Regions from separate parts of the Streptomyces sp. NPDC052036 genome, predicted to be linked through region 1. Evidence: riboswitches for the same ligand, from Rfam matches in the RefSeq annotation. Region 1 holds a riboswitch; each other region holds the start of a gene.

Region 1 (7,027 bases):
CGGTCGGTGATGACCTTCCAGCCGGCCCAGTCGTCCTCGAACAGCGGGTCCTCGATGGAGACGAGCGGGTAGGCCGCGACGAGCTCCTCGTAGTACTCCGTCATCTCGGCGGCGGAGCGCTCCTTGCCCTCGAAGAGGTACTTGCCCTCCTTGTAGAACTCGGAGGCGGCGACGTCGAGGGCGAGGGCGATCTGCTCACCGGGGGCGTAGCCGGCTTCCTTGATGGCCTCGAGGATCAGGTCGAGGGCCTCACGGTTGGAGCCGAGGTTCGGGGCGAAGCCGCCCTCGTCGCCGAGGCCGGTGGACAGGCCCTTGCGCTTCAGCACCTTCTTGAGGGTGTGGTAGACCTCGGTACCCCAGCGCAGGGCCTCGGAGAAGGACTCCGCGCCGATCGGGGCGATCATGAACTCCTGGATGTCCACGTTGGAGTCGGCGTGCGAGCCGCCGTTGAGGATGTTCATCATCGGCACCGGCAGCAGGTGCGCGTTCGGGCCGCCCAGGTAGCGGAAGAGCGGGAGGTCGCTGGCCTCGGAGGCGGCGTGGGCCACGGCGAGGGAGACGCCGAGGATGGCGTTGGCGCCGAGGGAGCCCTTGTTGTCGGTGGCGTCCAGGTCGAACATCGCCTGATCGATCAGGCGCTGCTCGGTGGCGTCGTAGCCGACGAGCTCCGGGCCGATCTGCTCGATGACCGCGAGGACGGCCTTCTCGACACCCTTGCCCTGGTAGCGGTTGGGGTCGCCGTCGCGGAGCTCGATGGCCTCGAAGGCGCCGGTGGAGGCGCCGGACGGAACGGCGGCACGACCCGTGCTGCCGTCGTCGAGGCCGACCTCGACCTCGACCGTGGGGTTGCCTCGGGAGTCCAGGATTTCCCGGGCTACGACGACGTCGATGGACGGCACGAGCATCTCCTTCATGGATGTGACGCTGGGGGTGCGGGGCACCTTGCGACTAGAGCCTAACCGTCCCGGGGCATCGGCCAGCCGACCGACCGTCCCGCGGACAGGGTGACGGTACACATTGTTCCATCGCGGAACAAAGAGCGGGTGACGAAGGAGGGACGCCGAGGCAAAAAGCCCCGCTCCGGTGCGTTCGGGGGTGCACGCACCGGAGCGGGGGGCCCGTGGGGACGGGGCGGGTCCTCAGGCGGCGCCGACCGTGGGGGGTGCGGCCGGGGGGAAGCCGCGGGCCGGACGCCGAAGAGCTGTCACTTCAGGTGCAGCTGCTGGCCCGGGTAGATGAGGTCGGCGTTCTCGACGATGTCCTTGTTCAGCTGGAACAGCTTCTCCCAGCCGCCCTGGACGTGGTGCTTCTGGGCGATCGCGCTGAGGGTGTCGCCCTGGACCACCTTGTACTCGCCGTCGCCCTTCTTGACCTTCTTGCCGGTCGGGGTGGTGACGGTCGTCCGGGGGGCCGGGCGCTGCGCGGAACGGCCCGCCGCCTGCTGCTCGGTCGAGCGGGTGGTGGTGCTCTTCACGGAGTCGCCGGAGCCGGTGGAACCGGTGGAGGTGCCCGTGGAGGCCGCGGCACCGTTGTAGGGGGCGCTGGTCAGACCGGTGCCGCAGACCGGCCAGGCACCCTTGCCCTGGCCCGAGAGGACCTTCTCGGCGACGGCTATCTGCTGACCCTTGGAGGCCTGGTCGGCGCGCGGGGCGTAGGCGGTGCCCCCGTAGGCGGCCCAGGTCGAGTTGGTGAACTGCAGGCCGCCGTAGAAGCCGTTGCCCGTGTTGATGGACCAGTTGCCGCCGGACTCGCACTGCGCGACGGCGTCCCACTGGGAGGCGGTGGCGGCGGAGGCGCTGCCGGCCGCCATCAGCGGGCCGGCGACAGCGGCGCCGGTGACACCGGCGAGCGCGATGGCGCGGACGGCCTTGGACGGACGGCGGTGCTTGCCCTTGCCTGAACACAGCATGGTTCGATCCCCTCACCGACGCCTGCGAGGTGAGCTGTCGGGTTCGGGCCGGTTGAGTTGCCCGGCCGCGCGCCTCCCCGGCGCACGGCTCCACCCCTAGCCGCACCCGGTCAACTCCCGGGCACGGCACCTACCTTGGGTCCCCCGCTCCTGCCTACGGCGCTCGAAGCGTCGACTGTTCCCGTACGGCCGCTGGCAGGATTCGGCGTTGCGACCGTCGGGGCCCGCTATGGCGAGCGGTCACGACCGTAAGCAGGCGACGCACCGAATTTCAAAGACGATCAAGGCTTATGAGACTCATGTCTCACTCTCGCCAAACCGGACATTCAGCGCGAAGCGGGGCGTGAAGTGGCCTCGTCGAGGCGGCAGTTCGGACGGCGGTTCAGGACCCGTCGCCGGACAGCCCGGACGTCACCACAAGACTCAGACCGGGCACGATGCGGTTGGGGTCGGCGCCGATCTCCTTCTTGTTCGCGTCGTACAGCGCGTGCCAACCACCCTTGAGGTCAAGGAAGTCGGCGATGCCCGACAGAGTGTCTCCGAGGCGGACGAGGTACGAGTCGTCGACGGTCTCGCGCCCGGCGGCGGAGCCGCGCGAGGCATGACGGCCGGCCGACTCGCCGGTGCGGCCGTCCGCGTCGCCCTCGTCGGCGTTGTCGCCGCGGTGGCGGCCGGCACCGGAGGACGAAGACGCCCCGCTCTGCCCGACCTTGTCCGACTCGTCGCTCTTCGTCGTGCCCGAGAGCGTGCCGAGAAGGCCGTCCGATCCGCTCTCGCTCTCGTCGCCCCCGGTCGAGTCGTCCGTCGCCGTCGAGGACGGCGAGGAGGAGGAAGGCGAGGACGACGGGGAGTCGGAGGAAGACGGAGACGAGGAGGACGACGGCGACTCGGAGGAAGAAGAAGACGACGAAGGCGATGTCGACGGCGAGTCCGACGAGTCCGACGGCTTGGCCGAGTCCGACGCCCCCGACGAGTGGTGGGACGTGGACGACTGGGATCCGTCAGACGCGTCGGACGGCCCGAAGCCCACCCCGGTGTCCGAGAAGAAGACGGCGCCGCCGCCGGAGGAGTGGTCGCCCACCCCCGTGTCGACGTCCGCGGCGGCCGAGTCCTTGCCCAGGCCGGAGACCACGCCACAGGTACCCCAGGCGGAGACGCCCCGGTGGTCCAGGACCTTCTCGGCGACGGCTATCTGCTGGGAGCGGCTCGCCTGGTCGGGACTGGGGGCGTAGTCGAGGCCGCCGTACTTGTCCCAGTCCTCCTGCGTCAACTGGAGTCCGCCGTAGTGGCCGTTGCCGTGGTCGGCGCTCCAGGAACCACCGCTCTCGCACTCCGCGACGCGGTCCCAGGTCGTACCGCTGGCCGCGCTCGCACCGGTGGCGGCCAGGAGCGGGATCGCGATCGCTGAGCCGGTGACCCCTGCGGCGACGAGGAGTGCCGGAGCCTGGCGGGGGCGACGGTGTCGGCCGTTCCCGGAGAGCATGCGGTTGCCTTTCACACGACTGCAGGGGCCAACGCGGCGGCTGTGGCGTACCGCCGCGTTGCTGCGTGAAGGTATCCGCAGTCGATCACTTGTCACAAGTTAATGCAGCACAGATCACGTGAAGATTACGGAGTTGAGAAAATGTCACCTTTTCGTGACCGTCGGCGTGTCCGCCACCTCAGTCCGCAGCGTCGGCGGTACAGCGGTGATCTTCCTTCGGAATCGGTGTGAACTCCACCGGAAGCGTGCGCAATCCGCGCATAATGAGTCCTCCACGCCAGCGCAAATCGGCAGAATCCGCCGCGAGTCGCAGGTCCGGGAGTCGGGTGAGGAGCGTGGCGAGCGCGGTCTGTCCCTCCAGCCGGGCGAGGGGCGCACCGAGGCAGTAGTGGATGCCGTGCCCGTAGCCGAGGTGCTGATTGTCACGGCGGGAGAGGTCGAGGACATCGGGATCGGCGAACCGCTCAGGATCCCGGTCCGCGGCGGCGAGCACCACGAGGACGGGATCACCCGCGGCGATGTCCTGCCCGCCGATGGAGAGCGGCCGGGTCGCGAACCGCCAGGTCGCCAGCTCGACCGGGCCGTCGTAGCGCAGGAGTTCCTCGACGCCGGTCTCCAGGAGGTCCCTCTCGCCACGGCTGAGCGAGGTCTGGAGGCGGGACCGCTGCCCGGGGTGGGTGAGCAGGGCGTACGTCCCGTTGCCGATGAGGTTGACGGTGGTCTCGAACCCGGCGAAGAGCAGGATGAAGGCCATGGCGGCGGCCTCGTTCTCGGTGAGGTGCTCGCCGTGGTCGGAGGCGCGGATCAGCCCGGAGATGAGGTCCTCGCCGGGGCCGGGTGTCTCGGACAGTGCCTCGCGCTTGCGGTGGATGAGGTCGGCGAGGTAGCCGCGCATCTTCTTCACGGACCGCGCGACCCCGCCCCGGGGGCCTTTGCCGTGGCGGATCATCATGCCCGCCCAGTCCCGGAAGTCGTCCTGGTCCTCGCGGGGGACGCCGAGCATGTCGCAGATCGCGTAGATGGGGAGCGGGAAGGCGAACTCGTGGATGAGGTCGGCGGATCCGCGGTCCGCGAACCGGTCGATGAGCTGATCGGCCAGCTCCTGCACCCGGGGCGCGAACTCGGCGACGCGGCGGGGCGTGAACGCCTTGGAGACCAGTCGGCGCAGCCGGGTGTGGTCCGGCGGGTCGATGTTGAGCAGGTGCGTCATGAGCTCGGCCTTGCGCTCGCCGGGGATGCCGGTCTTCCCCTTGGCGTGCGCGGGCTCGTCGTGGTGTGCCGGGTTCTTGCTGAGCCGTTGGTCGGCCAGGGCCTGCTTGGCGTCGGCGTAGCGGGTGACCAGCCAGGCCTCCACACCGCTCGGCAGCCGCGTCCGGTGCACGGGGGCGTGCTCGCGGAGCCAGGCGTAGGCGGGGTAGGGGTCGGCGGCGAACTCCCAGGTGAAGAGTTCGGGGCCAGGGGTGGAAGCGGGGCGGGCGGGCTGGTGCTGGTCGGTCACTCCCCGACCGTATCCACGGCCGCCCCGTCCCGCCCTGCCAGGTCCGCCCTCGGCCCCCGGGGCCCCCGGGGCCTTCGGCCGACGAACCGCCGGCCTCGACCCCGGCTCCCCGGCCTACGGCGGGGTTCCCTGCGGCAGTTCCTAGACCTCCGACCCGAGCCCCTCGCCCTCCGGCCCGGGCTCCCCGGCCTCCGGCCCCGTCTCCTCGGTGCCGGGCCCGAGTCCCTCGGCGGCCCGCACGGCGTCGCGGTAGGCGCGGGCGGCGGCACGCAGGGCCGCCTCCGGGTCCACCCCCTCCGCCTCCGCGTGCGCGGCGAGCGCCAGCAGTTCGTACCCGAGGCCCTCGCCTTGCGGGAGCGGCACGTCGAGGCCCGCCGAGCGCACCCGGGAGGACAGCTTCGCCGCCAGGGCCAGGCCCGGCTGGCCCAGGGGCACGCCCTCCGTCACCGATGTGCGCTGCTTCTCGATCGCCTTGGTGCGCAGCCAGTGCTCCTTGACCTCCTCCGGCGTCGTCGCGGTCTCGTCGCCGAAGACATGCGGATGGCGGTGGATCAGCTTGGCGACGATGCCGCCCGCCACGTCGTCGATGGAGAAGGGGGCCTCGGGGTCCTCCTCGGCTATCCGGGCGTGGAAGACGACCTGGAGCAGGACGTCGCCCAGTTCCTCGCGCAGTTCCTCCCGGTCGCCCGCCTCGATCGCCTCGACCAGCTCGTACGCCTCCTCGATGCCGTACTTGGCGAGGCCCTTGTGGGTCTGCCGCGAGGACCAGGGGCACTCGGCACGGATGCGGTCCATGACCTGCACCAGGTCGAGCAGACGGGAGCCCGGAAGGTCGTAGGAGGCGGGGAGCAGCTCCAGCTCCGGCATCCGCACCCGCCCCGAGCCCGCCAGCCGGGCGAGGCCGTCGGTGAGGTGCGGCTCGCCCTCGCCGGTCACGACGACGACCACCGTGCGGCCGCCGGCACAGGCGTCGACCAGGCCCTGGGCGCTCGGGGCGTCCTGTTCGACGGCTATGCCCGCCTCGCGCAGATACGGCAGCTGCGGGTGCGCGCCGTCCGCGCACAGCACCCGGTCGGCGTCGCGCAGCGCCTGCCACGCGGGCCAGGACAGCAGCCCGGGGGCGACCCGGTGGCTGGTGGTGAGCAGGACGACCCGGCCGGGGGCGGCGGATGCCTCCGCGTCCCGGCCCTGGTCGGGGGCGCCTTCGAAGCTGGTTGCGTTCACCCTTCGAACGTAACCCACGGCACCGACGGCTCCGGAAGTTTTCCACAGACCGGCGCGCGGCCCTGCCGGGCTCCGGCACCGGTCGTCCCCGCTACGCCGGCTCCGGCGCCGCGGCCGCCGTGGCCTCCTTGACCCAGGGCGTCTTCGCATCCACCCGGCTGCTCTTCTGCACGTCCCAGGTGCCGTAGCGCGGATTGAGGTCGATGTTCAGTTCCTTGGACGCCTGAGCCATCGCCTTCCAGAACGTGGCCTTGCCGTCCGTCGTGTTCATGTCGGCGCCGAGCGCGGCGGACAGCTTCTGCGCCTCGGCTTCGGTGCGCAGGTTGTCGTCAATGCGCCGGGGCGGCACCCCGTACTGCTCCAGCCAGATCGACTGCAGCGCCCGCGCGCTGCCCGCCTGCTGTTCGAGGCTCGTCCGCAGCTGCTCGACGTCCCGGCGGCTGACCGAGACGCCCGCGTCCTTGGCCGCGCGGTCCAGGACCCGGTCGAGGACCAGGCTGTGGAGCGTGTCACGGGCGAGGCTGCTGGTCCGGGCGATCGTCTGCTGGTACTGGGTGTCGTCCGGGGTGGCGGCGCGCTGGGCCGTGCGCACCTCCTTCACCCGGCCCTCCAGCTGGGCGACCGTGATCCGCTCGCCTCCGACGACGGCCGCGGCACCCGGGTGCTCGGTTTCACCGCACGCGGTGAGGACGGGAGCCGCGACGAGGGCGGCGCTGACGGCGATCGCGGTGCGACGGCGGTGCAAGGTGGCCTCCCGAGGAGATTGTGCGACGGTGCACAAGGTCTTGCGGTGATCGATGGTAGGCAGTGGCCCAGCTCTGGCCAACCCGTACGACCAACGATTCACCGGGACTTCGGGCACCGTCGTCACGGCGCGCCCCTCACTTCGCCGGTTGCCCGGCCGCCGCCCGGG
Region 2 (7,027 bases), on a different contig from region 1:
GATGCGATCCTCGTCGGCGCGGGCACGCTGCGCACCGACAACCCGCGGCTGCTGGTCTACTCCGAGGAGCGGCGCGCGGCCCGGGTCCGTGCGGGGCGGCCGGAGTACCCGCTGAAGGTCGTGGTCAGCGCGTCCGGCGACCTCGACCCGGAAGCTCTCTTCTGGCACACGGGGGGCGCGAAGGCGCTCTACACCACGGACAAGGGCGCGGAGCGGCTGAGCGGGCTGCTGCCGGCGGACGTGGACGTGGTCGCGCTCGGCCCGGATGTGGAGTGGCGCGCCGTGCTCGCTCACCTGGGGGACGTCAAGGGCGTGGGCCGGCTGATGGTCGAGGGCGGCGGACAGGTGCACACCCAGCTGCTGCAGCAGGGCCTCGCGGACGAGCTGCAACTCGTCCTTGCGCCGCTGGTCGTGGGGCAGCCCGACGCACCGCGGATGTTCGGGCCGGGGGCCTACCCGCCGGGACGGATGCGGCTGCTGGAGACGCGGCCGGTCGGGGACGTCGTGCTGATGCGCTACGCGCCCACGGCGCCCGGCACCGGCGGGTCGGCCTCCGCCGCGGACCGGCACTGGCTGGAGACCGCGTGCGAGCTGGCGGCGCAGTGCCCGCCCTCCCGGACGGCCTTCAGCGTGGGGGCGGTGATCGTCGCGGCCGACGGAACGGAGCTGGCCCGGGGGCACTCCCGGGAGGGCGGGGACCCGGTGGTGCACGCGGAGGAGGCGGCCCTGGCGAAGCTGGACCCGGCGGATCCGCGCCTGGCCACCGCGACGGTCTACAGCAGCCTGGAGCCGTGCGCCCGCCGCGCCTCCCGGCCCGCGCCGTGCGCCCGGCTGATCCTCGACGCCGGAGTGCGGCGGGTGGTCACGTCCTGGCGTGAGCCGGACACGTTCGTGGCGGCGGCGGACGGCAACGGTCTGCTGACGTCGGAGGGGGCGGATGTGGTGGTGCTGCCCGAGTACGGGGAGCGGGCCAAGGCCCCGAACGCCCACCTGCTGTCCCCGGACGAAGGCCGCTGACGGCCGGAAACGCTGGTGAAGCCCCGCGGACGTAAACCTGTGTGCTTCGTGTCCTGCGCATGGCGTACACTGGAATCACCGACGCGGGGTGGAGCAGCTCGGTAGCTCGCTGGGCTCATAACCCAGAGGTCGCAGGTTCAAATCCTGTCCCCGCTACTGACGGCCGAGGGCCGGAATCCGAAAGGGTTCCGGCCCTCGGTTTTTTCTGTGTTCTTCACCCACTCCTCCCCCTTCCCGCCCGGGGCCTCACCTATCCCCGTCCACAGGGTGTGTACGCCGGTCGGCCCACAGCGGTCGCCCCTCGCCCGTCCTGCGGGAAGCCTGGACGGGTGGTTCAGCAAGGTGGCGCGTGGCGGATCGAGGCGCCGTGCGACGAGCAGGACAGCGGGCCAGGGCCCGGAACTCCGTACGAGGGGAGCGACATCCCGCACGAAGACACCAGCGGCGGCCCGGCCGTGAACCCTCCCCCGAAGGACAGCGAACGGCCCGCCGACCGGCCGGACGCCTGGCCCGTCGATCGGCCCGAGGGCCGACGCGACGGTCAACCCCAGGATCGGCCCGACGGTCAACCCCACGATCGGTCCGAGCACGTCCGGCCCCCGGAGCCCGGCTCGGCGGAGAGCCGGCGGAGTTCGTGCGCGCGGGCGTTTCTGCGGGCCCTGCCCGCGCTGCTCATCGGCCTCGGTGTCTGCTGCGGCCGGCTGACCCCGTCCGTCTTCCCGGCCGTCCCTCTCTTCACCGCCGCCCCGCTCGTCGCCGCGCCCCTGCAATCGCTGCGCGGCACCGTCGTCACCGGCACCGCGGCCCTCGCCGCCGTCCTGGCCGTGCACCTCGGGCTCGGCGTGCCAGGGTCGTCCGGCGCGGCCACCGAGGCGGTCACCACCGCCGCGGCCGCCGTACCCGCCGTGCTGATCAATGTGCTCGTACGCCGCAACGACGCACGCCTCGCCTCCGCCCGCCGGATCGCCGAGGCCGCCCAGCGCGCCGTACTGCCCGAGCCCCCCGCGCGGATCGGGGGGCTCCGGATCGCCGCCCGGTACGAGGCGGCGCAGGCCGACGCCTATATCGGCGGCGACCTGTACGCCGTCCAGGACTCACCGCACGGTGTACGGCTCGTGGTCGGGGACGTGCGGGGCAAGGGGACGGGTGCCGTGGCCGCGGTCGCCGTCGTGATCGGCGCCTTTCGGGAGGCCGCCGAGCAGGAGGCCACGCTGGAGGCCGTCGCCCAGCGCCTGGAACGGGCGCTGTCGCGCGAGGGCATCCGCCGGGACGGTCCCGACACCGACGAGGAGTTCACCACCGCGGTCCTCGCGGAGATCCCGCACGGGGAGGAGGGCGTCGTGCGGATCGTCGACCGGGGGCACCCCGCCCCCCTGCTTCTGCTCCCGGACGGCACCCTGCGCGAACTGGAGGCCCGCGAGCCGGCGCTGCCGCTCGGCATGGGCGACCTCGCCCTGGGGCCCGACCGCGCGGAGAAGTGGGACTTCCCGCCCGGTTCGACGCTGCTCTTCTTCACAGACGGCGTCTCGGAGGCACGGGACGTGCGCGGCGAGTTCTACGATCCGGTCGGCCGCCTCGTCGGCCGGGTTCTGCCCACGCCCGGCGCCGTGCTGGCCGCCGTCACGGAGGACGTCGCCCGCCACACCGGCGGTCAGGCCACGGACGACATGGCGCTGCTCGCCGTGCGCCGGTCCGAGCACCCCTGAACCCCTCGCAGGGCCAGGCACCCCTGAACCCGTCGAAGGGCCAAACACCGCTGAACGTCCGACCCTTGTCACGGTGGGTGAGCAGGGGGCCTCTCTCGCATAACAACTGACGTACCGTCAGAACGGATGGGGTGGATGGGGTGCGGTCAACTCGCCCGTTTTCCACCGTTCCTGTCGTTAAAGTCCTGGCCAGAAGCGTTAATGATCTGTCCGAAGAGCTTGGAATCCAGGCCTGGCGTCTATTAACGTTCGATAACGCAGCGCGGTCGTCCCAGCCGTCATCAGAGGCGGCTCCGTGCCCGTGTGCCGAATCCCGCGAGGGAGCCGGGGAACCACCACCTTGGGGTGAATCGAGCGGATATCGCCGTGTCAAAACGGTTGGTATACGCGCGTAGGAGACCTTCCTGCTCCGAACCCGTCAGCTAACCCGGTAGGCGAAACGGAAGGAAAGGAGTGCGCCCACGTGGCGTCCAACCGGCCTGCCGAGAGCACCTCGTTCGCTCCCAGCGGCACGCAGACGATCGGCTTTGCGTCCCGCCCCGACGAGGGCCCCTGGGAGGAGTGGAATCCCACCGAGGATTCCGTCCGCCCCGTCCGCGGTCGGCACCGCGTCACCAAGCAGCGCGGCGGCGGACTCGCCCGCAGCTCCACCGTTCTGGGCGTTGGCGTGATGGCCGCGGTCGGCGCGGGCGGCATGGCCACCGCGCAGACCGGCAAGCCGCCGGTGCCCATATCCCTCCCCGATCTCTCCTCGGTCACCCACTCGGCCAAGGAGCTCATCGGAGAGGACACCAGCGCCCCCGAGGGCTCCGCCACCGCCCTGAGCGCCGCCGGAGTGAGCACCGCCGACTCCGCCGCGGGCACCGAGGACGCGGGCGAGGCGCTGCGCAGCCGGATCATGCAGCAGGCCGAGTCCCAGCAGGACCGGATCGCCGCGGCGGCCGCACAGGCCGCCGAGGACGCCGCCACGAAGAAGGCTGCCGCAGCGGCGGCCAAGGCCCAGGACACCGCCAAGAAGGCGGTGGCGGCGGAGGTCAAGAAGAAGGCCGAGGCCGCCCGACTGGCAGAACTGGCCAAGCAGTTCACGCTGCCGACCTCCTCGTACACCCTGACCTCGCGCTTCGGTGACGCCGGCGCCATGTGGTCCTCCGGCTACCACACCGGCCTCGACTTCGCCGCCCCCACGGGCACGCTCATCAAGGCCATCCACAGCGGCACCGTCACCCAGGCCGGCTGGGCGGGCTCGTACGGCTACCGCACGGTCCTCACCCTCGACGACGGCACCGAGCTGTGGTTCTGCCACCAGTCGTCGATCAGCGTCAGCGTCGGCCAGAAGGTCTCCACGGGCGACGTCATCGGCCGCGTGGGCGCGACCGGCAACGTCACCGGGCCGCATCTGCACCTGGAGGTCCACCCGGGCGGCGGCAGCGCGATCGACCCGATGGCGTGGCTGCAGAGCAAGGGCGTCAACCCCTGACATCCGCGTCCGCGCCCTTCTCCCCGGCGCGTGCCACTTCCTGAACCCCGGCGGTCCTGGCGACAACCCCCGATGTCAGGGCTGCCGGTCAGGCGTGTCCACGTCCTTCCGGCCGGAACCCGGCAGGCCGGAATTCACCCATGTGGAACAGCCTCCGACCGGAATAATGACTTCCGGATCGAGTGCTGAAGTAGCACATGACTTCCCTTCGCAAGCTCGGCTCCTCGGACCTCGAGGTCTTCCCCCTCTCCCTCGGCGGCAACGTCTTCGGCTGGACCGCCGACGAGGCGCAGTCCTTCGCCGTGCTCGACGCCTACGCGGCGGCCGGCGGCAACTTCGTCGACACGGCCGACGTCTACTCGGCGTGGGCACCCGGCAACAAGGGCGGCGAGTCCGAGACCGTCATCGGCAAGTGGGTCGCGGCGCGCGGCAACCGCTCCGACGTGATCATTGCGACCAAGGTCAGCCAGCACCCCGAGTACCAGGGGCTGGGGGCCGCCAACATCAAGGCCGCGGCGGACGCCTCCCTGCGCCGCCTGGGCACCGACTACATCGACCTCTACTACACGCACTTCGACCAGCCCGAGGTGCCGGTGGAGGAGATCATCGGCGCGCTCGACGAACTGGTGAAGGCGGGCAAGGTGCGCGCCATCGCCGCCTCCAACATCTCCGCCGAGCGCCTGCAGGCGTCCCTCGACTTCTCCGAGCGCGAGAACCTGGCCCGGTACGTGGCGCTGCAGCCGCACTACAACCTGGTCTCGCGGGACACCTACGAGGGCCCGCTGCAGGACGTCGCGGCCCGCGCGGGCCTGGCGGCCGTCCCGTACTACGCCCTCGCGTCCGGCTTCCTGACCGGCAAGTACCGGCCGGGCACGACCGTGGACTCGGCGCGCGCGCAGGGCGCGGGCAAGTACCTGGAGACCGAGCGCGGCCGGCATGTGCTCGCGGCCCTCGACGAGGTCGCGCAGGAGCGCGGCGCGCAGATCCCGACGGTGGCCCTCGCGTGGCTCGCGGCCCAGCCGACGGTCGCGGCCCCGATCGCCTCCGCCCGCACGGTGGAGCAGCTGCCCGCGCTGCTGGCGGTGGCGGACCTGACCCTGACGGAGAAGGACCTGGCCAGGCTGACCGAGGCGTCCGCGTAAACGCGGCATCCGACGAGGGCTGTCCCCGCATCCGGGACAGCCCTCGGCTCTACGGCCGATAGGGGTTGTGCGAGGGATACGCGGGATACGCGGGATACGGCGTCGTCGGCCCGTACCGCGGCGCCGGGTACCACGGGACGTGCCCGTACCCGTAGCCGTAGCCGTAGCCGGGCCAGACCGGCAAAGGCATCGGCGCCGTCGTGTGCGCCGCGTGCGCCAGCGCAGGCCGTGCCACCGCACGCCGCGCCCACAGCGCGGAGAGCAGCTCACCCTCCCGCTCGCCGAAGTCGGCTCCCGCCCGGCCGCGGCGCCCCCGGTGCCGCAGGAACGCCAGTGACGTCGCATACGCCTCGTACTCCGCGACCGAGCGTGCCGCCGCCTTCCCGAAGTGCTGCCGCGCGTACTGCCGGGCCAGCCGGCGCGCCCGCATGGAGCCGAGCACGAAGGGTTCCGCCGGCCCCAGCCACCCGGTGGCCGCGTACGCAGGAAGCTCCTCCCGCACCGTTCTCAGCTCCCGCTGCCGTGTCCAGATCACCAGCCAGGTCAGCAGGGCGAACGCGGGCGCCATGAAGGACGCGTACACCGCGAAGAACCCGTACTCGCCGAACGACGAGGATCCGTTCCACATCGAGTGCATGCCCATGGCGAGCAGCAGCCCGCCCAGCGGCATCAGGACACGGCGTGCCCGCCGGTGCTCCGCCGACATCGCCGCGACACCGAATCCGATGCCGGTGAGCACGGTGAACAGCGGATGCGCGAAGGGCGCCATCACCACCCGGACGAAGAAGGTCGCGGCGGTCACGGAGGCGAGGCCCCGCCCGCCGCTGAGCTGGTCCGTGCCGAAGGCCGTGCCCAGATAGAGGATGTTCTCGGTGAAGGCGAAGCCGGTCGCGGTGACCCCGGCTATCACCACCCCGTCCACGATCCCGGTGAAGTCCCGTCTGCGGAAGAGGAAGACCAGCAGTACGGCCGCCGCCTTCGCGGACTCCTCGACGATCGGCGCTATCAGGGTCGCGCCGAGCGTGTCGGCGCTGTGCGGGTCGGCGGTCGCGGTGGCTATCCACCGGGTCGCGAAACTGTTGGCGACGATCGCGATGAGCGCGGCCGCACATGCTCCCCAGGCGAAGGCGAAGATCATGTTCCGCCAGGGCCCGGGTTCCACCCGGTCCAGCCAGCGGAACGCGGCGACCAACAGCGGCACGGGCAGCACCGCGAGTCCCAGTCCGACCAGGAACCCCTCGGTGCCCGTCTGCTGCCGCACCAGGGCGAGGATGACGAGGCCGGAGAGCGCCAGGAGCGTGGCCGGCGCACCGTAGCGCACCCACCGACGCTGCCACCAGTGCGGATGCCGGCCCTCGCCCGCGTTGCCGTCGGGACGCATCGGATACGGGGGACAGGTGGCCACGGAATCGACCCTAACGAGACAGGGGCGCCGCCCGCGACGGTGCCCGGCGGGCCCGCGGGGCGCTCAGTCGCCGGCGGAGGGCTGGTCCCGGTGCTGTACGCGCCGGAACAGCAGGTCGTTCACGACATGCCCCTTGTCCAGCCCCTGACCCTCGAAACGGGTCAGCGGACGGAATGCGGGACGTGGCGCGTAACCGCCCTCGGGCTGGGTGTTCTCGAGGCCGGGGTGCGCGGTGAGCACCTCGAGCATCTGCTCGGCGTACGGCTCCCAGTCCGTCGCG
Region 3 (7,027 bases), on a different contig from region 1:
CCCGGGTGTGCGGCCCGCGCCGATCACGGCGACCGAGCCGGGGGCCAGCAGTCGCTGCACCGACCGTGCCTCGGCCCGCTGCTCCCGCGCCCGCTGCACGGCCAGCGACCGGTCGGTGGGCTCCAGGTCCAGTTCCAGGCGTACGACGCCGTCCTCGAAGCTGCGCTGCTGCTGGTACCCGGCGTCCGTGAACACCTTGATCATCTTGGAGTTGGCGGGCAGCACCTCGGCGGCGAACCGGCGGATGCCGCGCTCCCTCGCGACCGCCGCGATGTGTTCGAGGAGGGCCGACGCGACCCCGCGTCCCTGGTGCGCGTCCTGCACGAGGAAAGCGACCTCGGCCTCGTCGGAGGGCGCGGAGGCGGGCATGCCGTCGGCGCCGATCCGGTCGTAGCGTACGGTGGCGATGAACTCGCCGCCGATCGTGGCCGCGAGTCCCACCCTGTCCACAAAGTCGTGGTGCGTGAAGCGGTGGACGTCCCTGGCGGACAGACGTGGGTACGGCGCGAAGAAGCGGTAGTACTTCGACTCGGCGGAGACCTGCTCGTAGAAGCTGACGAGGCGGTCGGCGTCATCAACGGTGATGGGCCTGATGCGTGCGGTGCCGCCGTCGCGGAGCACCACGTCGGCCTCCCAGTGGGCGGGGTACTCATGCCGGTCCGACGCGGTCTGCATGGGCCCCAGAGTACGGCTCGCGTCCGGCGACGACGCGAGGCAGGCTGGGGGAACCGTGCGCGGACCGTCCAGCATGCGGACCCTCCGGGGAGGGGGCTTCCGTCCGGTCCGGGAACCCTTCACCATATGGAAAACTGGTCTAGACAACCCTGAAACCGAAGGGCAGCAACACATGGCTGAGCGCCGCGTCAACGTCGGCTGGGCCGAGGGCCTCCACGCCCGTCCCGCCTCCATCTTCGTCCGGGCGGCAACGGCGTCCGGCGTCCCCGTGACCATCGCCAAGGCCGACGGCAACCCCGTCAACGCCGCGTCCATGCTGGCGGTCCTCGGGCTGGGCGCCCAGGGCGGCGAGGAGGTCGTCCTGGCCTCCGACGCGGACGGCGCGGACGCCGCGCTGGACCGTCTGGCCAAGCTGGTCGCCGAGGGTCTCGAGGAGCTCCCGGAGACCGTCTGACCCTTCGGACACCCCGGTCACGAAAGCCGCGTCACCCCTGAGGGACGCGGCTTTCGCCGTCTCCCGGCAGCGGACCCGGCGGGCTTCGCGGCCCCGAGGGCGGCATCTCCACCCGGCGCGCGCGAGAAATTCGGCGCGGTCGCGAGAATTCCGCACCGCACCCGGAAATCACGTACGCCGGATTTATCGGGGCACGCGAGAACGAGGGCAGCCGAAATGGGCTTCGCGGAATATCCCTCTTTGTATACGGCGCCTGTGTTAATGCCGGGCTCCCGACACGTTTACGGCATGTTGCGAAGTCCTCACTCGGTCCGCGCGGTCGCCCGCGCCGGGCAGACGCAGCCGGTGCGCGGCGGTCGCGCGCTCGGTGTGCAGTGCCGTGATGGCGCGCGCCCGCTCACTGTCGCCGCGCGCGACGGCGTCCACGATGCCGCCGTGCTCGGCCCAGGACTCCACGGGGCTGACCGGCGCCTCGACCGTGTACATCCAGGCGATCTTGTGCCGTAGCTGACCGAGCGTCGAGGCGAGCACGGGGCTCCCGCAGGACTGTGCCAGGGTCTCGTGGAACCAGCCGCCCAGCGAGCGCAGATCCTCGCTGGGGCCTCTCCTGACGCGCTCCTGACCCAGTCTGACCAGGCCGCGCAGCACCTTGAGATGGGCCTCGGTGCGACGCTGTGCGGCGCGCGCGGCCCCCAGCGGCTCCAGCAGCATCCGCATCTCCAGAAGGTCGGCGGCCTCCTGCTCGGTGGGTTCCGCGACACATGCGCCCGCGTGTCTGCGGGTGACGACGAAGCCCTCTGCCTCCAGGGTGCGCAGGGCCTCGCGGACGGGGACGCGGGAGACGCCGTAGCGGCGGGCGAGGAGTTCCTCGGTCAGCCGGCTGCCGCGCTCGTAGAGACCCGCGACGATGTCGTCACGGATCGCCGTGCATACCGAGTGCGCCGGAATACGCATGCCCGACCACCGCCTTAATCCCCGTGAAACGTCCCCGGTCGACGTGTGTCCAGCCGACTCTATTGCAGCGCGCCGGAATTTCCGACGGCAGGCCGGAATCCATGGATATTTTTTGGACAGACAGGAGTTCGAAACGACGAAGGCCCCGGCTGAGGGGCCGGGGCCGTCACCTTCACGGGCGCCGTGCGGCGGCCGGCGGTCAGACGTTCACACCGTGCGACCTGAGGTAGGCGACCGGGTCCATGTCCGAGCCGTACTCCGGGGTGGTGCGCGCCTCGAAGTGGAGGTGCGGCCCGGTCGTGTTGCCCGTGGCCCCGGAAAGGCCGATCTGGCCGCCGGGGGTGACGTGCTGGCCCACGGAGACACCGATGGACGACAGATGGCCGTACTGCGTGTAGGTGCCGTCGTTCATCTTGATGACGATCTGGTTGCCGTACGCGCCGCCCCAGCCGATCTCCACGACCGTGCCCGAGCCGACCGCGTGGACAGGCGTGCCCGTGGCGGCGTGGAAGTCGATACCGGTGTGGGCGCCGGAGGACCACAGGGAGCCGCCGGTCTTGTAGCCGGTGGAGACGTACGAGTGGTAGATCGGCGCCACGAACGCGTTCAGCCGCTCACGCTCGGCCTCGCGGGCGGCGCGCTCCTTGGCCTCGTGCTCTTTGCGCGCCTTCTCCGCCGCCTCCCGGCGCGCGGCCTCGGCGGCCTTCTTCTGGTCGGCGGCCTGCTTCTGTGCGGCGGCCTGAGCGTCGATCTTCGCCGCGACCGAGTCGCCGAGGGTGACGGCCCGCATGAGTCCCGTCTCCTCGACGGGGTGCCCGGCGGCGAAAGCCGGGGCGGCCAGGGTGCCGATGGCCCCGGTGGTGGTGAGCGCCGCGACGCCCATCGCGTTCGTGGCCGTACGCTGCATACGGCTCGGACGGCGGTGCTTCCCGGTGGCGCAGGTGAACGCCATGAAGTGGCTGGTCCTTTCCTTCCCTCTCGCCTACCGGGTTAGCTGACGGGTTCGGAGCAGGAAGGTCTCCTACGGGCTGGCGCCCGATTCACCCCAGGGACTGCGTGGGCCCTTCCGGCCGCGAAGGCGACGAGAGCGGGCCCCTCCGGCCGCGAAGGCGACGAGAGAAGGTGGGTCCCCGGCTCCCCTGGCTCGCGCCGTACGGGGACTCGGCGATGACTGTCCGGTGCCGCGGGTGCGGCGCACTGCCTGACGAACAGCCCGACAGACGCTAGAAGGGCCCTCTGTCCCCCGGCAAACCGAGCGTGGGGTTTGTAGCGCATCCCACAGGGCAGAGGGGCAGCCTCTATGGCAATACGGACAAAACCCAAGGAGAAGGGCCCTGATGACGGGGGACGTCACCAGGGCCCCTGCGGAACGTCGCCGTTCCGGACGCCTGCCAGGAGCGTCTACTCGGCCCGTACGACGTGCACTTCGCCGATGCCGAGCGCCTTGACGGGCTCCTCGATCTGCGCGGCGTCACCGACCAGGACGGTCACCAGACGGTCCACCGGGAAGGCGTTCACGACGGCGGCCGTGGCCTCGACCGTGCCGGTGTCGGCGAGCCTCTGATAGAGCGTCGACTGGTAGTCGTCCGGCAGGTGCTGCTCGACCTGGTCGGCGAGCGAGCTCGCGACGGCGGCCGCGGTCTCGAACTTGAGCGGCGCCACACCCACCAGGTTCTGCACGGCGACATCGCGCTCGGCGTCCGTCAGCCCCTCGGCGGCGAGCGTGCGCAGTACCTTCCAGAGGTCGTCGAGCGCCGGGCCGGTGTTCGGCGTGTCGACGGAGCCGCTGATGGCCAGCATCGCGGCGCCGGTGCCGTCGGGCGCGGAGCGCAGGACCTGGCCGAACGACCGCACACCGTAGGTGTAGCCCTTCTCCTCCCGCAGGACGCGGTCCAGGCGCGAGGTCAGGGTGCCGCCGAGGCAGTACGTGCCGAGCACCTGTGCGGGCCACACCCGGTCGTGGCGGTCCGCGCCGACGCGGCCGATGAGCAACTGCGTCTGGACGGCCCCGGGGCGGTCCACGATGATCACGCGGCCGGTGTCGTCGGCGGTCACCGGGGGCACGGGGCGCGGCTTGGCGGCCTCCCCCGTCCAGGCCCCGAGGGTGTCGCCGAGGAGCGCGTCGAGGTCGACGCCAGTGAGGTCGCCGACCACGACGGCGGTGGCCGTGGAGGGCCGCACATGCCGCTCGTAGAACCCGCGGACGGCGGCCGCGTCGATGGTCTCGACCGTCTCCTCGGTGCCCTGACGCGGGCGCGACATCCGCGAGGACGCCGGGAACAGCTCCTTGGAGAGCTCCTTGGCGGCGCGGCGGGCCGGGTTCGCCATCTCGTGCGGGATCTCGTCGAGGCGGTTGTGCACCAGGCGCTCGATCTCGCTCTCGTCGAACGCCGGTGCCCTCAGGGCGTCGGCGAGCAGCCCGAGCGCCTTCGGGAGGCGGGAGACGGGCACTTCGAGGGACAGCCGCACCCCGGGGTGGTCGGCGTGCGAGTCGAGGGTGGCGCCGCAGCGCTCCAGCTCGGCGGCGAACTCCTCGGCGGAGTGCTTGTCGGTGCCCTCCGAGAAGGCGCGCGCCATGATCGTGGCGACGCCGTCGAGGCCGGCCGGCTCGGCGTCCAGGGGTGCGTCGAGGAGCACCTCGACGGCGACGACCTGCTGGCCGGGGCGGTGGCAGCGCAGCACGGTCAGGCCGTTGTCCAGGGCGCCGCGCTCGGGTGCGGGGAACGCCCAGGGCCGGGCCGTGCCGGGCTGGGGCTGCGGGTGGAAGTCCATGGTCGCGAGCTCGGTCACTTCGCCGACTCCTCGTCGTTGCTGGTGCCTTCGGCAGCGGTGGTCTCGGCGGCTTCCGGGGTGTCGGCAGTGACCGGCTCGTACACGAGCACCGCGCGGTTGTCGGGGCGCAGGCGGGCCTTGGCGATCTCCTGCACCTCCTCGGCGGTGACGTCGAGCACCCGCTGCACGGCGGTCAGGGCGAGCTGGGGGTCGCCGAACAGCACCGCGTACCGGCACAGTTCGTCCGCGCGGCCCGCGACCGTGCCGAGCCGGTCCAGCCATTCGCGCTCCAACTGGGCCTGGGCGCGCTCCATTTCCTCGGCCGTGGGGCCCTGCTCGGCGAACCGGGCCAGCTCCTCGTCGATGGCGGACTCGATGACGGGCACCTCGATGTCGCCGGAGGTCTTCACGTCCAGCCAGCCCAGGGAGGGCGCTCCGGCCAGCCGGAGGAGACCGAAGCCGGCGGCGACGGCCGTGCGGTCACGCCGTACGAGCCGGTTGTAGAGCCGGGAGGACTCGCCGCCGCCGAAGATGGTGAGGGCCAGGTCCGCCGCGTCGCACGCACGCGTGCCGTCCTGCGGCAGCCGGTAGGCGGCCATGAGGGCGCGCGCCGGGACCTCGTCCTCGACGACCTCGCGCAGCTGCTCGCCGATGATGTCGGGCAGCGAGCCGTCGCGCGGCGCGGGCTTGCCGTCGTGGGCCGGGATGGACCCGAAGTACTTCTCGACCCAGGCGAGGGTCTGCTGCGGGTCGATGTCCCCGACGATGGAGAGGACGGCGTTGTTGGGCGCGTAGTACGTGCGGAAGAAGGCGCGCGCGTCCTCCAGGGTGGCCGCGTCCAGGTCCGCCATCGAACCGATGGGCGTGTGGTGGTACGGGTGGCCCTCGGGGTAGGCGAGCGCGGTCAGCTTCTCGAAGGCGGTGCCGTACGGAACGTTGTCGTAGCGCTGGCGGCGCTCGTTCTTCACGACGTCCCGCTGGTTCTCCATGGACTCGTCGTCGAGGGCGGCGAGCAGGGAGCCCATGCGGTCGGCCTCCAGCCAGAGGGCGAGCTCCAACTGGTGGGTCGGCATGGTCTCGAAGTAGTTCGTGCGCTCGAAGCTCGTCGTGCCGTTCAGCGAGCCGCCCGCGCCTTGCACCAGCTCGAAGTGGCCGTTGCCTTTCACCTGTCCCGAGCCCTGGAACATCAGGTGCTCGAAAAGGTGGGCGAGGCCGGTGCGGCCCTCGACCTCGTGACGCGAGCCGACGTCGTACCAGAGGCACACCGCCGCGACCGGGGTCAGGTGGTCCTCGGAGAGCACCACGCGCAAACCGTTGGCCAGGCGGTGCTCGGTCGCTGTCAGGCCCCCGGAGCCTGCCTCGGCTGTGGCCGTGTGACCCATGGGCATGTACGTCCCTTCGATCGCGGAGCTGTCGCGGAATCCCGCAGTTTCCTACCAGTCCTGTCACTGTATGCAAGCGTGCGGACCAGTGGCGAAGTTCCCGGGCTGCGTACGCCCAGAGCGAGACTGTGATTACGGGGGGTGGAGGACACCGTACGGTGTTGACAACCCCAGGACGCGCCCGTTCCCGGGCCGAGGGCTCCGTAGTACGGGTCCTGGTCCGCGTTGTCGGTGCGGCGGTCCACAATGGTCGGCGTCAGATTCCGTTCATGCCCAGCGCAGACTGTGAAGGAGCCGGCAGCAATGGCCCGCCGCAGCACGAAGACCCCGCCGCCCGACGACGACTACGAGGAGAAGATCCTCGACATCGACGTCGTCGACGAGATGCAGGGCTCCTTCCTCGAGTACGCCTACTCGGTCATCTACTCCAGGGCCCTGCCGGATGCCCGCGACGGCCTCAAGCCGGTGCACCGGCGCATCGTCTACCAGATGAACGAGATGGGCCTGCGCCCCGAGCGCGGCTATGTGAAGTGCGCCCGTGTCGTGGGCGAGGTCATGGGCAAGCTGCACCCGCACGGCGACGCGTCCATCTACGACGCCCTGGTGCGCATGGCCCAGCCCTTCTCGATGCGTGTCCCGCTCGTCGACGGCCACGGCAACTTCGGTTCGCTCGGCAACGACGACCCGCCGGCCGCCATGCGGTACACCGAGTGCCGTATGACCGAGGCGACGAGCCTGATGACCGAGTCGATCGACGAGGACACGGTCGACTTCGCGCCCAACTACGACG
Region 4 (7,027 bases), on a different contig from region 1:
CAGGCGGTACCAGCCCTCCCAGGTGGTGAAGCGGATGTTCCGCTCGGTCAGGAACGCCTCCACCGCCTCGGGCGCCGGGGAAGCCGGCGTGTGCAGGCGCCTGTTGGCATGGTCGTCCAGCAGATTGGCCACCGTCTCGTTGGCGTCGCCCTTGGTGTGACCGATCAGGCCCACCGGACCGCGCCGGATCCAGCCGGTGACATAGGTGGACTGCAGGTGCTCGCCGCTCTCCTCCACGACGCGCCCGCCCTGGTCCGGCACGGTGCCCGACGCGAGGTCCCAGGGCAGCTTGGGCAGCGGGTCGGACAGATACCCGACCGCACGGTAGACCGCGCTCACGTCCCAGTCCCGGAACGCGCCCGTGCCCTTGACGTTGCCGGTGCCGTCCAGGGCCGTGCGCTCGGTGCGCAGACCGACGACCTTGCCGTCCTCGCCGAGGATCTCGGTGGGCGACTCGAAGAGGTGCAGGAACAACTTGTGCGGCCGGTCGCCGACGTCCCGGATCGCCCAGTTCTCCAGCGTCTTGGCGACCATGTCGGCCTGCTTGTTGCCGCGCCGCGTCGCGATCGACCCCTCGTCGTAGTCGATGTCCTCGGGGTCCACGATGACCTCGATGCTGGGGGAGTGGTCCAGCTCCCGCAGCTCCATCGGGCTGAACTTCGCCTGCGCCGGGCCGCGGCGGCCGAAGACATGGATCTCCAGGGCCCTGTTGGCCTTGAGGCCGTCGTAGACGTTCGGCGGGATCTCGGTGGGCAGCAGTTCGTCCGCGGTCTTGGCCAGGATGCGGGCCACGTCGAGCGCGACGTTGCCCACGCCGAGGACGGCGACCTTCTCGGCCGCGAGGGGCCAGGTCCGCGGCACGTCCGGATGTCCGTCGTACCAGGAGACGAAGTCGGCCGCGCCGTAGGAGCCCGCGAGGCCGATGCCGGGTATGTCGAGGTCCCGGTCGGCCGTCGCGCCCGTCGAGAAGATCACGGCGTCGTAGAACGTGCGCAGGTCGTCCAGGCTGATGTCGGTGGGGTAGTCGACGTTGCCGAACAGACGGACCTGCGGTTTGTCGAGCACCTGGTGCAGGGCGGTGATGATGCCCTTGATCCGCGGGTGGTCCGGGGCGACGCCGTAGCGGATGAGGCCGAACGGGGCCGGCATCCGCTCGAAGATGTCGATGGACACGCCGGGCTCGGCGGCCACCTCGGACTTGAGCAGGGCGTCGGCGGCGTAGATCCCGGCGGGGCCGGCTCCGACGATGGCTACCCGCAGGGGGCGCGGCATGATCAGGTTCCCTTCGAGCGGTGACAGACGGCTCGTCGGAAACCTTAAACTAAGGCAAACCTTACTTGGTACGCGGGTTGCCTCTATGACGTCATAAGTATGCCTTATGGCTCGCCTCGGGGCTCCGGGGTGAGGAGAAGCATCGTGGCGTCGTCGCGGACGGAGCCGCAGAAGCGCAAGAGATCTTCCCACACCTGCCGGGTCGTCGCGGTGGGCTCGTCGTCGGCGAACCGGGGGAGCCGGTCGACCAGAGGATAGAACGTCCCGGTCGCGTCCCGTGCCTCCCAGATGCCGTCCGAGGCCAGGAACAGCCGGTCCCCGCCTTCCAGCTTCCGGACGACCTCGTCGTACGTGCCCCCTTCGCTCAGCCCGATCCCGAGCGGTGTACCGGACGGCACCTCCAGCTCGGTTGCCTTGCCGTCGTGGAGCAGTACGGGCGCCGGACTGCCGCAGGCGATGATCCGTACCGTCCGGGCGTCGGGGGAGAACTCCAGCAGCACCGCCGTCGCGAACAGCTCCGCGAGCCGGGCGTCTCCCGAGTCCACGAGCAGCCTGCGGTCGAGGCGGGAGGCGACCGAGGGCAGATCGGGCTGGTCGAGCACCGCTTCCCGGAATGCCCCGAGCAGCGAGGCGACGGTCGAGACCGCCGACAGCCCGTGCCCCTGCACATCGCCCATGACCGCCCGTACCCCGGTGGGGCCCTCGCGCACATCGAAGAAGTCGCCGCCGACGAGCGTCCCGCGCTGGGCCGCGCGGTACAGACCGGCGCAGTGGACCAGCCCCACCTGCTCGCGCAGCGGCGGAACCAGCGCGTTCTGGGCCGCCTCCGCGACCGTGCGTTCGACGTTGAGCTGGGCGTCGCGATGGCTGCGCACATACGACACGAACACGCTCAGCACGGCAACGAAGCTGATCGTGAGCAGGTCCGTGCTGCCCGGCCGGTCCAGGTGGAAGACGCGGGTGTGCTGCAGTCCTACGACGAGAAGGCCGAGCCCGGCGGTGGCCGCGGGCCCGTAGGACAGGACGGCCAGGGGCGGGATGGCTCCCAGAAGGAATCCGATGTCCAGCGGCGAGGGTGCGACCAGGCTCACGATGCCCACGATGATCAGCAGGACCACGGGCAGCACCTTCACCCACCAAGGGGGTGGCGCGCCGCTCAGCCAGCCTCTGCGGTCCCTCTTGCGGTGGATCCGCTCGACAATCGGGCCTCTCACATCCCCTACGCTGCTACGCGAAACCGCCTGCCGCAATGCCGACGGCCGCCGCGTGATCGGTCCGAACTCGCAGGTGGAACGGTCGGAACAGCCGCAGGGACGTCCCTTCGGACACACTCCGCCACCGGTGATCGACGAACGGTCGCCCGCGAGCCCGGTTGAGGTCCGTCGACGGCGCCGGGGGCGAACCGAGCACGCCCGCCCCCGGGTCACGTCACGCGGGTGGCCTCACGCGGGCCGCATCACGCTGTGGATCGCCGCCTCACCGGCGTAGAGGACCGCCTCCTCGCGGATGAAGGCGCCCGGGCCCGGAGCGTGGATCATCATGCCGTTGCCGGTGCTCAGGCCGACATGGCCGGCGTCCGGATTGAAGAACACGAGGTCGCCGGGCTGGATGTCGATGAGGGGAACCACCGTGCCGACCACCGACTGGTCGCGGGCCGCACGCGGGAGAGTCACCCCGGCAGCCCTCCAGGCGGCCTGTGTGAGACCGGCGGCGTCGTACGACTCGGGTCCGGCCGCGCCCCAGAGGCAGGGCCTGCCGATCTGCGCACGGGCGAAGGCGACCGCCTTCGCGTACTTCGTGTCGTACCCCGGCTCCTGCGCCCCGCCGATCCCCAAGGGGAGTCCGGCGCCCGATACGACCTCGGCGCCGGGCAGCGGTTCGGCGGCGGGGAACGGTTCGGCGGTGGGGAACGGCTGCGGGGTGGCGAGGAACGGTTCGGGGGTGGGCAGGAATGGTTCGGGGGCGGGGAGTTCGGGTGCGGCGGGCAGGGGGTCCATGGTCGGGAACGCCTGGGGGGCGGCGAGGAACGGTTCGGCCGCCGTGGGCAGTTGAGGGTACGTCAGTGGATCCGGGGTGAGGGGAGCCGCGGGGGCGGTGGCGTAGAGGCCCGCGTCGGGCGAGGCGGCCGGGAGGTCCATGCCGAGGGCGGACGGCTGCTGCCACTGCCAGGCCTCGTGGACCGCGAGGCCGTCCTGCCCCTCCGTCGAGCGCCAGGCGTCCATCGCGGGACTGGGCTCGACCGCCGGGGACGGCGTGCCCTGCCGCGCGGACCGCTGGGCCAGCAGGTCACGGGCCGCGGAGAGCCTCTGCCGGGTGTGCTCCTTGGCGGTCTGCGGGGCGGACGACTCGGGCTCGGCGGCCCCGGCGGGCGTGACCTGGGGCGTGTCCGGCAGCTTCGGCGGGGCAGCGGGCAACGCGGCCATGGGGCCGGCGGTCAGCTCCGCAACGGGGCCGGCGGTCAGCTCCGGGACGGGGCGCGCGGCCGGTTCCGCGACGGCGGCGGTCAGCTCGGCCACGGGACGCGCGGCCGGGCCGGCGGTGAGTTCGCGGTCGGGCCGATCGGCCAGGCCCAGCTCGCGGAGAAGGAGGACGAGGTCGCTCACCGGAATACTCGCCGGTTCCGAGGGCCGGGCCGAGGACGAGCTGTCCGGCATCCTGTCGCGCGGCAGTGCCGCCGGAACGGTCGGCCCCAGACTCAGACGCGCCGCCTCGAACCACTGCCGGGCCATGTCCTCGAGTGCCGGGTCGACGCGTCGGCGATCCTTGTCGAGTACCGGGTTGGCACGCCTCTGCGTCCCCGTCGCCACCGCGCGCGTCGCGTTGAAGGTTCCGCTGTCGGTCTCCGCCCGGTCGTACAGGCTGCGGATCCGCTGCTGGACCTCGTCGCGGCTCGGACCGTCGTCCTCGGTGAACCTGCGCATGCCATGGGGGCCGAAGCCTCCTGGGCCCGGGGTTCGCTCCGGCGCCATGGGGTCGTACTCCTTCCGTGCTCCGCCTACCGGGTTAGCTGACGGGTTCGGGCGGACGGATCCGGAAGGTGTGCCCTACGGCCCCTGCCTCGGCGAGCAGTTGAGCCGATTCACCCCGTGGTCGGTTGGGTCCCCGGTTCCGGTTGCGGTCGAGGTGCATCGGATTCGGCGGAGGCCGTGCAACCCGGCGAGGTTCGCCGGAGGGAGTCGCTTGGCCTAGCCGTCAACTTAGCCAACTTGTGTGCCTGGCGTGAAGATTGAAGCGCGAAATGTCCGATACCTAAGTGTGATTTTCGTCTGGGCGTTCCCATCGAGCTTCGCTTTTCACTGATCCGCTCCTCGACCGGTCGTCGCTTTCCGGGCGGAACGGAGCGCGAGGACGCTCGCGCGCCGCCCGGTGGCGCTGAGCGCCCCGGCCGGCAGGGCGCTTCGCTCGCGCCACCGGGTCCATCGGGGCCCGATTGCGCGCTCTCGCCTTATATTTCTGATATTCCGCTATTCGGCTGGTTAAGCATGATCAGTCCGGTGCTGCGGCACGATGACGTGGAGCGATCAGGAGGGTCATCCCCCATGCGACGCAGGCCCAAGGCGGACGACTCCGACGCCCGGGCGCGCATCGCCGAACGCCGGGCGCGTGCCGACTACACCGGCGGTGTCTACGGCTCCCTGCTCGCCGCCTCGGTGGTGGTCGGCGCCGGTACCCACGGCCCGTTGCCGCGGGGCGAAATGGTGCTGCTGCTGGTCAGCACCGGCGTGGTGTTCTGGATCGCGCATGTGCACGCCCAGCTGTTCGGCGCCCGCCTGGCGCAGTCGCGCCTGGACCGCGCGACCGTCCTGCATGTGTGCCGTGACGAGTGGCCGATCGTCAAGGCAGCCGTCCCGCCGGCCGCCGCGGTCGCCGTCAGCCCGCTGCTGGGCCTGGATCTGCGGGGCACGGTCTGGCTGTCGCTCTCCGTGGCAGTGGCGGGGCAGATGGGCTGGTCGGCCGCCGCCGCACGCCATGCCGGGGCCTCCTGGCGCCTGGTGGCCGTCTCTGCCGCGATCAACCTGGTGATCGGTCTGCTGATCATCGTGTTCAAGATCGCCGTGAAGGACTGACGGCGGAGCCGTTCACCTGCCCCAGGTGAGGTGCGGGGACGCACCGGGGCGGACCATCACGGGGAGAGGCGCACGTCACCCGCCCCAGGCCATCCGCGAGAGAGCAGCTCATGCGCTATGAGATCCGTGTCGACGGGCAGATGTCGGAGACGCTGGCCCAGGCCTTTCCGGAGCTGGAGCACGTCACCATGTCCGGCCAGACCCTCCTGTTCGGCCCCGTCCTCGACGATGCGCAGGTGTACGAGCTGCTGGCCCGCTGCCAGTCCCTCGGACTGCACGTCGTGGAGATGCGCCGACTGCCGGAGTGACGCAGACCGCGCCCGCTCACCCGTTCCGGGTGAGGCCCGCCGCCGGATGCCGTGGGCACGCTGAAGGCGCCAGGGGCCGCTGTCGGGGCACACGCCCATGGGCGGCTCTGCCCCCAAGGCCGGCTGGCTGGTCTTCGGCCTGGTGCCGCCCTCCCTCGGCGTCTTCTCGTACGTCGTCGTCCGCGGCAGGGACTCCGGGTCTCTCCGCCTCCTTCAGCACCTGAGGGTGCGGATCACCCGCCCTGCGGCTGGTTCTGCGGACGGTGACGGAAGCCGTCGGCGTGAATGATCCGCGGGTGCGGACGCCCGTGATGGACGCTCGGGGTCCGGCGCAGGGCGATGAGCGCGGCGTCGTCGTCCAGGCGCCCGCCGGTGTGGGAGAGCAGATCGCGACGGATGCGGTGCAGCAGCGTCTCGGGGCACTCCTCGGTCCACTGGGCCGCGCGGTCCGCGAGCGGATAGAAGCGGCCGGCGGCGTCCCGGGCCTCGATGACGCCGTCGGTGTAGAGCAGGAGGGTGTCGCCGGGCTCGAAGGAGAACACGTCCAGGTGGTAGTCCCCCGGGTGCGCCGAGCCGATCCCCATCGGGGGTGCCGGGTGCACGCTCGGGACGGTGACCACATGACCGGGGCTGAGCAGCAGCGGCGGAGGGTGCCCGCAACTGGTCATGCGGGTGATCGGGTCGCCGTCGGGGATCTCCATCAGCAGGGCGGTGGCGAAGCGTTCGCCCAGTTCCTCGGGCGGCTCGAAGTCGGCCAGATAGCGGGTCACGCTCTGCTCCAGGGTGGCGGCCAGATCCGGCAGCGACGACTGCCGATGGCCCGCCTCACGGAAGGCACCGAGCAACAGGGCGGCCTCGCCGATGGCCGAGAGGCCCTTGCCGCGTACGTCGCCGATCAGGACGCGCACCCTGCTGTCCGCGCGGGTGGCGGCGTACAGGTCGCCGCCGATCTGCGCCTCGTCCTCGGCCGCCAGGTACAGGCAGGCCACTCTCAGGGGACCGATGTGTTCCGGCAGCGGCCACAGCAGGACGTGCTGTGCCGCTTCGGCCACCGACCGGACCTGGGCCAGTTGTTCACGGTGCCGGTCCCTGATGGCGCAGTAGACCACGATCATCACCGACAGTACGAACAGGGTGAGGATCTGCACGATGTGGTTGGTGGTGCCCAGCCCGCCGTGCAGGACGGCGATGATGATCTGCGCTATCACGGCCAGTGCCCCGATGAGGCTGGACAGGCGGGGCCCGGCGAACGAAGACGTGAGGGCAGGCGCGATCACCAGTGCGGGGCCCAGATGGATGCTCTCGGGAGAGTGGATGTCCACCACCATGATCGCGACGATCAGCGCCAGGGGGAGCAGCAGGAGGGCATGGCTCGACTGC

What was found. A riboswitch is a leader RNA that binds a small molecule or an ion and turns the genes downstream of it on or off. The one in region 1 is predicted to bind cyclic di-AMP.
Positions count from the first base shown of each region.
Region 2: it holds a riboswitch for cyclic di-AMP, as region 1 does, so the genes downstream of both, AB0L95_RS39280 (M23 family metallopeptidase) here and AB0L95_RS05975 (transglycosylase family protein) in region 1, are expected to answer to the same signal.
Region 3: it holds a riboswitch for cyclic di-AMP, as region 1 does, so the genes downstream of both, AB0L95_RS03355 (M23 family metallopeptidase) here and AB0L95_RS05975 (transglycosylase family protein) in region 1, are expected to answer to the same signal.
Region 4: it holds a riboswitch for cyclic di-AMP, as region 1 does, so the genes downstream of both, AB0L95_RS22610 (NlpC/P60 family protein) here and AB0L95_RS05975 (transglycosylase family protein) in region 1, are expected to answer to the same signal.

Region 1 covers NZ_JBFAWW010000002.1:428,189-435,215, reverse strand. The annotation lists gene eno (phosphopyruvate hydratase) at 1-905, opposite strand, end outside; gene AB0L95_RS05975 (transglycosylase family protein) at 1,205-1,909, opposite strand; cyclic di-AMP (ydaO/yuaA leader) riboswitch at 1,914-2,081, opposite strand; gene AB0L95_RS05970 (transglycosylase family protein) at 2,292-3,392, opposite strand; gene AB0L95_RS05965 (cytochrome P450) at 3,571-4,890, opposite strand; gene AB0L95_RS05960 (nucleoside triphosphate pyrophosphohydrolase) at 5,032-6,114, opposite strand; gene AB0L95_RS05955 (SurA N-terminal domain-containing protein) at 6,206-6,859, opposite strand.
Region 2 covers NZ_JBFAWW010000058.1:13,497-20,523, reverse strand. The annotation lists gene AB0L95_RS39295 (dihydrofolate reductase family protein) at 1-1,017, shown strand, start outside; tRNA gene AB0L95_RS39290 (tRNA-Met) at 1,100-1,173, shown strand; gene AB0L95_RS39285 (PP2C family protein-serine/threonine phosphatase) at 1,347-2,723, shown strand; cyclic di-AMP (ydaO/yuaA leader) riboswitch at 3,018-3,175, shown strand; gene AB0L95_RS39280 (M23 family metallopeptidase) at 3,187-4,200, shown strand; gene AB0L95_RS39275 (aldo/keto reductase) at 4,398-5,342, shown strand; gene AB0L95_RS39270 (PrsW family intramembrane metalloprotease) at 5,392-6,747, opposite strand; gene trmB (tRNA (guanosine(46)-N7)-methyltransferase TrmB) at 6,811-7,027, opposite strand, start outside.
Region 3 covers NZ_JBFAWW010000001.1:708,390-715,416, forward strand. The annotation lists gene AB0L95_RS03340 (GNAT family N-acetyltransferase) at 1-675, opposite strand, end outside; gene AB0L95_RS03345 (HPr family phosphocarrier protein) at 848-1,129, shown strand; gene AB0L95_RS03350 (GntR family transcriptional regulator) at 1,388-2,083, opposite strand; gene AB0L95_RS03355 (M23 family metallopeptidase) at 2,283-3,035, opposite strand; cyclic di-AMP (ydaO/yuaA leader) riboswitch at 3,048-3,260, opposite strand; gene AB0L95_RS03360 (pitrilysin family protein) at 3,485-4,873, opposite strand; gene AB0L95_RS03365 (pitrilysin family protein) at 4,870-6,243, opposite strand; gene AB0L95_RS03370 (DNA topoisomerase IV subunit A) at 6,541-7,027, shown strand, end outside.
Region 4 covers NZ_JBFAWW010000016.1:96,439-103,465, forward strand. The annotation lists gene AB0L95_RS22600 (FAD-dependent oxidoreductase) at 1-1,272, opposite strand, end outside; gene AB0L95_RS22605 (PP2C family protein-serine/threonine phosphatase) at 1,377-2,486, opposite strand; gene AB0L95_RS22610 (NlpC/P60 family protein) at 2,715-4,241, opposite strand; cyclic di-AMP (ydaO/yuaA leader) riboswitch at 4,249-4,422, opposite strand; gene AB0L95_RS22615 (hypothetical protein) at 4,812-5,339, shown strand; gene AB0L95_RS22620 (hypothetical protein) at 5,450-5,647, shown strand; gene AB0L95_RS22625 (PP2C family protein-serine/threonine phosphatase) at 5,881-7,027, opposite strand, start outside.